2 regions of the Bacillus nitroreducens genome follow, and region 1 is predicted to be linked to the other one. Evidence: riboswitches for the same ligand, from Rfam matches in the RefSeq annotation. Region 1 holds a riboswitch; the other holds the start of a gene.
The links. A riboswitch is a leader RNA that binds a small molecule or an ion and turns the genes downstream of it on or off. The one in region 1 is predicted to bind FMN.
Positions count from the first base shown of each region.

Region 1 (4,827 bases):
ATCATTTTCACTTGATATTTCTGCAAGTGCTTTTTGAATCGTTGGATATGTAAATGTAAATCCTTCTTTTATAAGTCGTTCTGGGGTTACCCATCTGCTTTTTAAAATTAGTTCTGTTTCTGTCCTGATGAAAAATGCACCAAGTTCAAGTAGCCAAGATGGTGCAGGTAAACCAACTGTTCTGTTATATACTTTTCTGAGACTTGCCATCAGTTCCCGATTCGTAATGGGATTGGGTGTGGAGCAATTAAAGATTCCAGTTAAGTGTTGATGGTTTCTCACGTAAAGGATAATATTAAATAAATCATCAATATGAATCCAACTGAATTTTTGAGAACCTGGTCCTTGAATTCCCCCTAGACCAAAGCGTACTAAATTTTGATAAGGAACCATCACACCTCCATCTTTTCCTAGTACGATAGAAATACGTAGTGCTACTTGTCTTGTATTTGGAAATTGAAAAGAGAAAAATGCTTCCTCCCACCTTTTTGCAACATCTACAGAAAAACCAGTTCCAATTTCCCCGTCTTCTTCAGTCATAGGTCTGTCTTCAGCATGTCGATAAATTGTTGCAGTACTTGAATTAATCCATAATGAAGGGGGATTTTTGCATTTTTGAATAGCTTCGCCTAAATGTTTTGTAGTTTCTATCCGTGATTGGAGGATTTCTTGTTTGTTTTTTTCATTATATCTACAATTGACAGACTTCCCTGCAAGATTAATAAGTATATCTGAACCTTCTAGTGCTTGAATCATTCCATCATGGTCATTCCAATTGATGTGAGGATAACTTCTTGATATTATTTTTACTTCATAATCAAGCTCCGTAAATTTTTTTGAAAAATAAGTACCCACAAACCCAGTACCACCTGCAAGGACGATCTTCGTTTTCATTGTTCCAGTCCCCCTTAATATTTCTTTTACTAGTTTATCACCTTGTATAGGTACCTGTATTGTATCTTCGAAAAAAACAAGCATAATAGATTTGAATTCTAAATATCTAAGAAAGGCTGGTTGTAAGATTCTCAAAGAAAGAATAGAACACTTGAACTAAAAAATAATGAAATCTTTAAACCGAAAAGGCACCCATTAACGGGTGCCTGCAAATATTTATATCGAAGCTTGTTTTTGTTTATGAATCCACGGATGTATGCGAGTGTACAACAGCATGAAGATCGTTGTGACAATCAATCCTTTTAATATGTTAAACGGAAGGATTGCGTAAACTACCATTTTGAGTGTTTCAGGTGCAGACATTGCTGGTATGTTTAAGAAAAAGTTGAATGCTGGTAAGAATACGTAATAATTAAGGACACTCATGATGATAGCCATCATGGCTGTACCGCCAATTAATCCGATGGTTAAGCCTAATTTTGATTTTATTAGCTTGAAAATGTAGTAGGTTGTTAGAACAAAAATAATCCCTGCTACAAAGTTTGAAATATGGCCAACTGGAACACCTGTTTCACTACCTGTAATGAAATAATCAATCATGTTTTTGAATAATTCAACTAGGATAGCTGCCATCGGTCCAAAAGTTAGTGCTGCAAGTAATGCTGGAACATCACTAAAATCAACGTTCAAAAAGCTTGGGAATGTAGGCAATGGAAAATTCAAAAACATAAGGATGTACGATATCGTACTCAACATTGCAATTGCCACAAATTGACGTAAAGGTATTTTCTTCATTTTCTTTTCTCTCCTCTTTTGCGATCCACTTCAAAAGAAGAAAGTTCAGCTCTCAAGACATACCCAAATAAAAACCCCCAAGAATTTGCTTCTTGAGGGAGTTAATGTAAAGGCATGCTTAATAAACGTTCGACTAATAAATTTTTTTCGAACGTGCAGAACCTCCATCTTCTCCCATCCAGACTATACTGTCGGCTTTGGAATCGCACCAAATCCTGCCTTGCGGCTCGCGGGCTTAGAGAATATTTTCTCATCACCGCCGGTCGGGATTTTCACCCAGCCCCGAAGATAGATCATTATTTTATTTTGAATTCATTGTATCAGCTTTCATAACTATTGTGAAGTATTTTGCTTCAAATAGACAAACTTTATAGTAAATGTCCCTATGTTCACATCCAACAAAGAATGTATATCTTACTTTCCATCGACTACTTCTTTTAATATTTCATAAGATCTCTTTTGTTTATCTGGATCATAAATGTATGAAACAGCCATAAGTTCGTCAACATTATATTTCTCCTGGAAGCTAGTTAATTGACTACGGATTGAATCTTTACTTCCCAACAGTGTCACACTTGACATGGATCGTGCCATTTGTTCTTCTTGAAGAGTCCAAAGTCCATCCATTGTATCAACTGGTGGTTGTAGCGGGTTTTGTGAGCCGCGTACAACATTTAAGAAAAATTGCTGCATCGTTGTGATTTCCTTTTTTGCCTCTTCGTCCGTTTCAGTTGCAATTACATTTAGACAAACCATCATGTATGGTGAGCTTAAATACTCGGATGGTTCGAAACGATCACGATATATGGAGATCGCTTCTTCCATGAATCTTGGCGCAAAATGGGAGGCGAATACGTATGGCAATCCTAACTTTGCCGCCAAGTACGCGGAATCAGTTGATGAACCTAGAATATAAATAGGTACATTTGTACCAACTCCTGGGTACGCCTTCACATAGCCTTGCTTTTCCATTGGGCCAAAGTATGTAAGTAATGCATTTACATCATTTGGGAATGTATATACAGAATCATTATTTGAACGTCGTAAGGCACTAGCTGTCATCATATCGGTACCTGGTGCTCGGCCAAGTCCTAAATCAAGCCGATCTGGATATATAGTAGCCATAGTCCCAAATTGTTCAGCCACGACTAGAGGTGAATGGTTTGGAAGCATGACACCCCCAGAACCAACTCGAATGGTTTCGGTGTGCTCTAAAGTGTGTTTAATTAAAATCGGTGTCGCAGAACTAACTAGTGTTGGAGTGTTGTGGTGTTCAGCAATCCAATAGCGTTTATATCCCATTTTTTCAGTTGCTTGAGCAAGGTCAATCATATCATCAATTGCGTCTTTTCCATCCTTCCCCTTGCGGATTGGCGCGAGATTTAGAACGGATACAGGTATTTGTATATTTGTCATTTGCATTTTTCCCTTCTTCCATTTTCTTATTTTCTATCTTAACAATTCATTGAAAAGAAACAAACTTTCCTGCTTGAGGATGTCTTTGTGAGATCCTACTTTTTATTTACATGGCTAAAGAAAGGAATTAATAGTAGAAAAGAATTAGGTAAAAACTAATGAGGGAATTATAGGATAAGGTGGAGTTATTATGCATTTTTTTGCTTCACAGGAACATCTCACTGTAGCGGAGTGGGTTCTCAGAGCAATTGTTGGTTTTACGTTTTTTGTTGTAATTGCGAGGATAATGGGGCAACGAACCATTTCGCAGGTTGGACTTCTCGACTTTGTGATTGTTTTACTAATTGGAAATATAATTGCTCATCCGTTATCTGATGAAGAATTAGGATTAACAGGATCAATGATTACAATGACTGTTATTTTGATTGTTTATTTGGTTGGGGTTTTATTAAGTTTACGTTTTAAAAGAGTTAGAAAATGGTTTATCCCCACGCCTATTCCACTTATCGAAGATGGAAAGGTTTTGTATAAAAACTTGAACAAAGCAAGAATCTCAATTGATGTATTGTTATCAGAATTACGAATGAAAAATATAGAAGATATCCAGAAAGTTGCTCTTGCTTTTTGGGAACCAGGTGGATCTATCTCCACCTTTTTGAAAAGTGAACATCAACCATTAACACCCAGTTCCATTCAAACTCCCCTCCAACCCTTTTATTATCCTAAGACTTTGATTAAAGAAAGAAAAATTATTTATGAAGAGCTTGAGCAAATCGGGAAAAATGAAGATTGGCTCTTAAAAAAGATTGCAATGAGCTATAAAAACGTCACAATGAATGAGATTCTACTAGGAACAATTGATGAAAACGAAAAGATAACCTTGTTTCTGTACCACTAAAGACATTTAGCTCCTTAAAATACGCACTACATAAATTGGTCATACTAACTCAAGAAAATTTAAATTGGAGGATTTGGCTTGGAACAATCATGGATTTCCCTTATCCCATTCATTATCGTTATTGGGATGGCAATATGGTTAAAAGATATTTTACCTGGGCTTGTTTTAGGATTAGTTGTTGGTGCAATCCTTGTTACATCTGATATATTAGCTGGAGCTGGGCAATCCATTACGTACATTGTGGCAACTTTATCAGATCCAACGAATATAAAAATTGTGAGTTTTCTATATGTGTTTGGTGGATTGGTTGGAATGATGAATATTGCTGGGGGTATTAAAGGATTTACAGAATGGATTGGGACAAAGATTAAAAGTGAGCGTGGTTTGCTGGGGTTAATTTGGTATACCCTCCCTTTTACCTTCATGATGCCTATGTTTCGCATTATGATGATTGGGCCGATTATAAAACAATTGATTAAGAAAATGAACCTTTCAAAGCAAAAAGTCGGCTTTACATTAGATATTTCAACCGAATCGGTTATTGTATTATTACCAGTTGCGACTGCATTTGTCGGATTCATGGTATCTCTCGTTGAGGGAGGTATTAAGGGACTTCATTTAGGTATGTCCGCTTATGAAGTGTTTTTATTAAGTATTTTGTTTAATTTTTATGCGATTGTGATGCTATTGATTGGAATTATTCAGACGTTTTTACCTTCTAAACCAAAATCGAAGTCAAATATGAATGACTCGGATGAAGAACATGAACATGAGTTTCATCGAATGGGGATAAAGAAAGAACTTTCTCTTGTAAAAGCTCAACC
Region 1 is NZ_CAXHYI020000003.1:3,366,539-3,371,365, reverse strand. Features, by position in the region: gene ACWPVE_RS20375 (TIGR01777 family oxidoreductase) at 1-894, opposite strand, end outside; gene ACWPVE_RS20370 (ECF transporter S component) at 1,111-1,689, opposite strand; FMN riboswitch at 1,852-1,983, opposite strand; gene ACWPVE_RS20365 (LLM class flavin-dependent oxidoreductase) at 2,104-3,105, opposite strand; gene ACWPVE_RS20360 (DUF421 domain-containing protein) at 3,296-4,003, shown strand; gene ACWPVE_RS20355 (Na+/H+ antiporter NhaC family protein) at 4,082-4,827, shown strand, end outside.

Region 2 (4,827 bases), 710 kb from region 1:
GGTGTAACATTCTCAGCAATCGCAATAAAGTCACCTTCGTTTTCACGATTTTCGTCATCACAAACAATAATGATTTTGCCTTCTTTAAGGTCAGATAGTGCATTTTCAATTGAATCAAACATGTCTGTCCCCCCTCCCTTTATTTAAATCCATGTTCTTCTAAGAAGCTTGATGTTATAGATGATTTCATTGATTTTTTATCTTCAAAAGAACGTTGTAAAAATTGACTTACGTATTTACCAAGCATATCGCATTCAATGTTTACAATGTCACCTACACCTTTTCCATGTAAAATAGTTTCAGATAGTGTATGGGGTATAAGCGATAAAGTAAACGTGGTCTCTGTAAGTCCAAAAATTGTTAAACTTGTTCCATCAACAGCTACTGATCCTTTATAGATCATATATTGAACAAGTTCGTTTGGAACTTCAATTTCATAATAGACTGCGTTCCCTTTTGGAGTTTTGCGGACAATTCTTCCAATACCATCTACATGTCCAGAAACGATATGCCCCCCGAAGCGTCCTCCTGCGGACATCGCTCTCTCAAGATTCACAGGTGAGTTTTGTTGTAAATCGCGTAACGACGTTGATTGTACTGTTTCAGGCATCACATCGACTGTGAATCCATTTGAGGTAAATTCCGTTACGGTTAAACAAACCCCATTTACCGAAATGCTATCACCGAGGTGCACATCCTCGAGAATTTTTTTTGCTTGAATCACCATTTCAACTGAATCCTGTGATCCATTAATTGCCTTGATTTTCCCGATTTCCTCTACAATCCCTGTAAACATTTTTTTCACCTCTATTTCGGTTCGGCTACAATTTTCACATCTTCTCCGAGTTGTTCAACTGATTTAATCCTTAACTGCAGTGCGTCATCAATTAACTCAATCCCTGCACCACCGATTGCTGTTGGTGCAAGCTTGCCTCCAAATAATTTCGGAGCAAGATAGACAATCACTTGATTAATTGCTTTTTCCTTTAAGAAACTCCCATTAACCTCTGCTCCCCCTTCAACAAAAACAGAGGAAATGCCCTCACTCCCAAGGAGTGTAAGCACTGATTTAATCGATAGGCTTGACTCTTCTAATTGGAGGACTCTAACACCTTTTTTCCCAGAGAATTCGTTTATTTTTTCCTGATTGACTTTGTTTGTCACAATTAGCCACGTTTGAGCTTCACCATCATTCACTACTTTCGAATCCAGTGGTGTTCTAAGGGTTGAGTCCAAGATAATTCGAATCGGATTTTTTCCTGTTCCATTCGGCAATCTAGTTGTTAAACTTGGGTTATCTACTAAAACAGTATTTACACCGACGAGAATAGCATCATGGATACTACGATATAAATGCACATCATTTCTAGATGCCTCACCTGTAATCCATTTGCTTTCGCCACTAACTGTTGCAATTTTTCCATCAAGTGTGGTTGCTGATTTTAGCGTGACATAAGGGAGTTTTTTATCTAAGTAGTGATAAAAAACTGCGTTTAAGGCATCTGCTTGTCCCTTACAGACTCCTACCTCCACTTCGATACCTGCTGCTTTTAATTTTGATATTCCTTTTCCAGCAACCAGTGGGTTTGGATCAGTTGTTGCAATAACAACCCGTTTCACACCGCTATTCACCAATAGGTCAGCACAAGGTGGTGTTTTACCATGATGGCTACACGGCTCTAATGTTACATAAACCGTTGCTTGTTTGGCGTTTTCTCCAGCCATTCGTATCGCATGGACCTCTGCGTGAGGTTCACCAGCCTTCAAATGTGCCCCGATACCTACAACGCGACCATCGTTCACAACAACTGCTCCTACTACTGGGTTTGGGGTGGTTTGACCAACGCCTGCTCTTGCTACATTAATCGCTAAATTCATATAATCCTGATCTCTCACAAGTACCACTCCTTTCTATATATCATGTTCTTTTTTACAATGTTCAATCTTCGTTTCCTATACAAAAAAGACCCCAGGGTACACTGGGGTCTTGGTCGATGTAATTAAAGTAACAGATTATGTATTTTTGCCCAACACAAAGAAGAGGTATATCGAGCATTTTTTTTCACATACCGTACATTAATCCTTCTCCCATCCAGACTTTAACTGTCGGCCTTGGATTCTCACCAAGTCCACCATTTTAAATAAAACAAGTGTTTTATGACATAGAGTCTATCAACATATTGTTGATATTAAAATGGGTCACGGGCTTAGAACTCTCGTTCATCACCGTCGGTAAGGAATTTCACCTAACCCCGAAGGAAACAATTATTCAATTAGCGATTTAACACAGTATAATACAATACTATTATTTTGTCGAATGATAAGCATTTCCATTCAATATATGTAAAGTCGGTTGCTCCCTATTCTACACAATAAATACCCAATAAATGATTCCCCATACCAATGATAATAATAGGAGCACAAAAAACACGGTCCATTTACCTTTACCCATCTTGTCTCACCTCATGGTATATTATAGGACAATAAAAGAAAAAGACACAACAAGAATGAACTGTTGTGCCTTTATTTTCAGAGTTTCTATCCGCATGTCATTGGCTCTCTATCCTAGCGACCACTCTTAAAGATTGTGTCGTATTTTTTGCCTATGCTAGTGCGCGATATAAAATGATTTTATTCTTCCCAAACTTTAACTTCTTTCATTACATCGCCTTGTTGGATGCGATATACAGAGTCCATGCCTTCAACTACTTGCCCGAATACTGTATGTACACCATCTAAATGAGGCTGTGGTTCATGAACAATGAAAAATTGGCTTCCACCAGTATCTTTACCAGCGTGTGCCATTGATAATGCACCTGGTACGTGCTTATGTGGATTACCTGCTGTTTCACATTTAATTGTATATCCAGGACCGCCAGTTCCTGTTCCATGCGGGCATCCGCCTTGAGCAACGAACCCAGGGATTACACGGTGGAATGTTAGACCATTATAAAATCCTTCGTTCGCAAGCTTTTCAAAATTCTCAACAGTCCCAGGTGCTTCATTCGGATATAACTCAATTACGATTTTTTCTCCATTTTCAAACGCAATGCTCGCTTTTTTCATTTGAAACCTCCGCTTATTTTATTTCGTCATATGTATTGAACGAGTTTCATTTTACTATAAATGGATTGAATAATCCAACCTGAAAGGGAGTGTTTTTCAAAAATGACATTCTTAAAAGATAATTTTGGTAAAGAATAAGATATAATAGGTACGATGGACAGCCTGTTTTTTTGAATGACAAAGGAGGAAACTACATTGAGACATAAATACATACTTACTTTAACACTCACATTTTCACTCATTTTTCCATCACTGAGCTTTGCAGATGCAGTGCCTGGAGATGTAATTATTACGCTAGGTGAAGACTTAACTGAAACTCAAAAAGAAACAATCTTAAAAGAAATGAATGCACCCGAGAATCCTCAGATTGTCGTTGTCACAAATGAAGAAGAACATCAATACCTTGGTCGCTATATCCCGAAAGCTAGAATCGGGAACAAGGCCCTTTCTTCTGCCTCGATTACAATTGGCGAAAAAGGATCTGGAATAGATGTAACTATTACAGAGCATATTACCTTAATCACAGAGGAAATGTACGCAAATGCATTAATAACAGCTGGCGTAAAAGACGCAAATATTTTTGTCACTGGTCCTGGTAATGTTTCTGGAACAGCCGCACTTACAGGGATTATTAAAGCCTATGAAGTTTCTTCTGATCAAGTCATCCCTGAAGAAGTTAAGCAGATTGCTAACGAAGAAATGGTTGAAACCACGAAATTAAGTGAAAAGATCGGTGCAGAAGATGCGGCGGCATTAATGGCAAAAATCAAAGATGAAATTGCAAAGAAAGCTCCAAAAAACGATGAAGAACTCCGTACCATTATTACAAATGCCGCGAAGGATTTGGGCATCACATTAACGGATGATGATATTAACCGATTAATGGACCTTTTTAATAAATTAATGGAACTAAATATAGATTGGAACCAAGTTGGTGAACAATTAAATCTAGCGAAGGATAAACTTACAAATTTTCTTGAATCTGATAAAGGCCAAAATTTCTTAGATAAACTTAAAGAATTCTTTATCAGTCTCATTGACGCCATTAAGAATCTGTTCAAATAATCCAAACGAACAAAACCCACGAATGCCTATTCGTGGGTTTTACATCTAAATTTATTCTGCTACCTTTGTTTTTAGAGGAATATCTAATCTAACAAGATCCTCATAACTTTCTCGTTGAACCACAAGCTGAGCCTCACCATTCTCTACAAATACAACTGCAGGTCTTGGGATACGGTTGTAATTATTAGCCATAGCGTACCCGTATGCACCCGTACAGAATACGGCTAACAGGTCATCTGAGCTTGCTTTTGGTAATGGTAGATCCCATATGAGCATGTCTCCAGATTCACAGCATTTACCAGCCACTGAAACAGTCTCTTCGACCGGATCTTCTACTCGATTTGCTAATACGGCTTCATATTTCGCTTGATATAAGGCAGGTCTAATATTATCGGTCATGCCCCCGTCAATTGCTAGATACTGGCGAATGTTCGGTACTTCTTTACGAGATCCAACCGAATAGATGGTTGTTCCTGCATCCCCTACAATCGATCTTCCTGGCTCAATCCAGATTTCTGGAATATCCATCGAAAGTTCGTCTGCGAGATTCTTGACTTCTCCAATAATTGCCTCGACGTATTTTGAAGCTGGTAGTGGTTTATCTTCCTCCGTGTAGCGGATCCCAAATCCCCCACCTAAGTTTAATACTTTTGGAGCAAATCCGAAACGTTCCTTCCATTCTTTAAGTTTACCAAA
Region 2 is NZ_CAXHYI020000003.1:2,653,226-2,658,052, reverse strand. Features, by position in the region: partial or broken gene ribB (3,4-dihydroxy-2-butanone-4-phosphate synthase) at 1-122, opposite strand, end outside; gene ribE (riboflavin synthase) at 140-796, opposite strand; gene ribD (bifunctional diaminohydroxyphosphoribosylaminopyrimidine deaminase/5-amino-6-(5-phosphoribosylamino)uracil reductase RibD) at 808-1,896, opposite strand; FMN riboswitch at 2,077-2,264, opposite strand; gene ACWPVE_RS16750 (peptidylprolyl isomerase) at 2,632-3,066, opposite strand; gene ACWPVE_RS16745 (DUF1002 domain-containing protein) at 3,241-4,131, shown strand; gene lysA (diaminopimelate decarboxylase) at 4,183-4,827, opposite strand, start outside.
Region 2: another riboswitch for FMN. It lies ahead of ribD (bifunctional diaminohydroxyphosphoribosylaminopyrimidine deaminase/5-amino-6-(5-phosphoribosylamino)uracil reductase RibD); the one in region 1 lies ahead of ACWPVE_RS20370 (ECF transporter S component).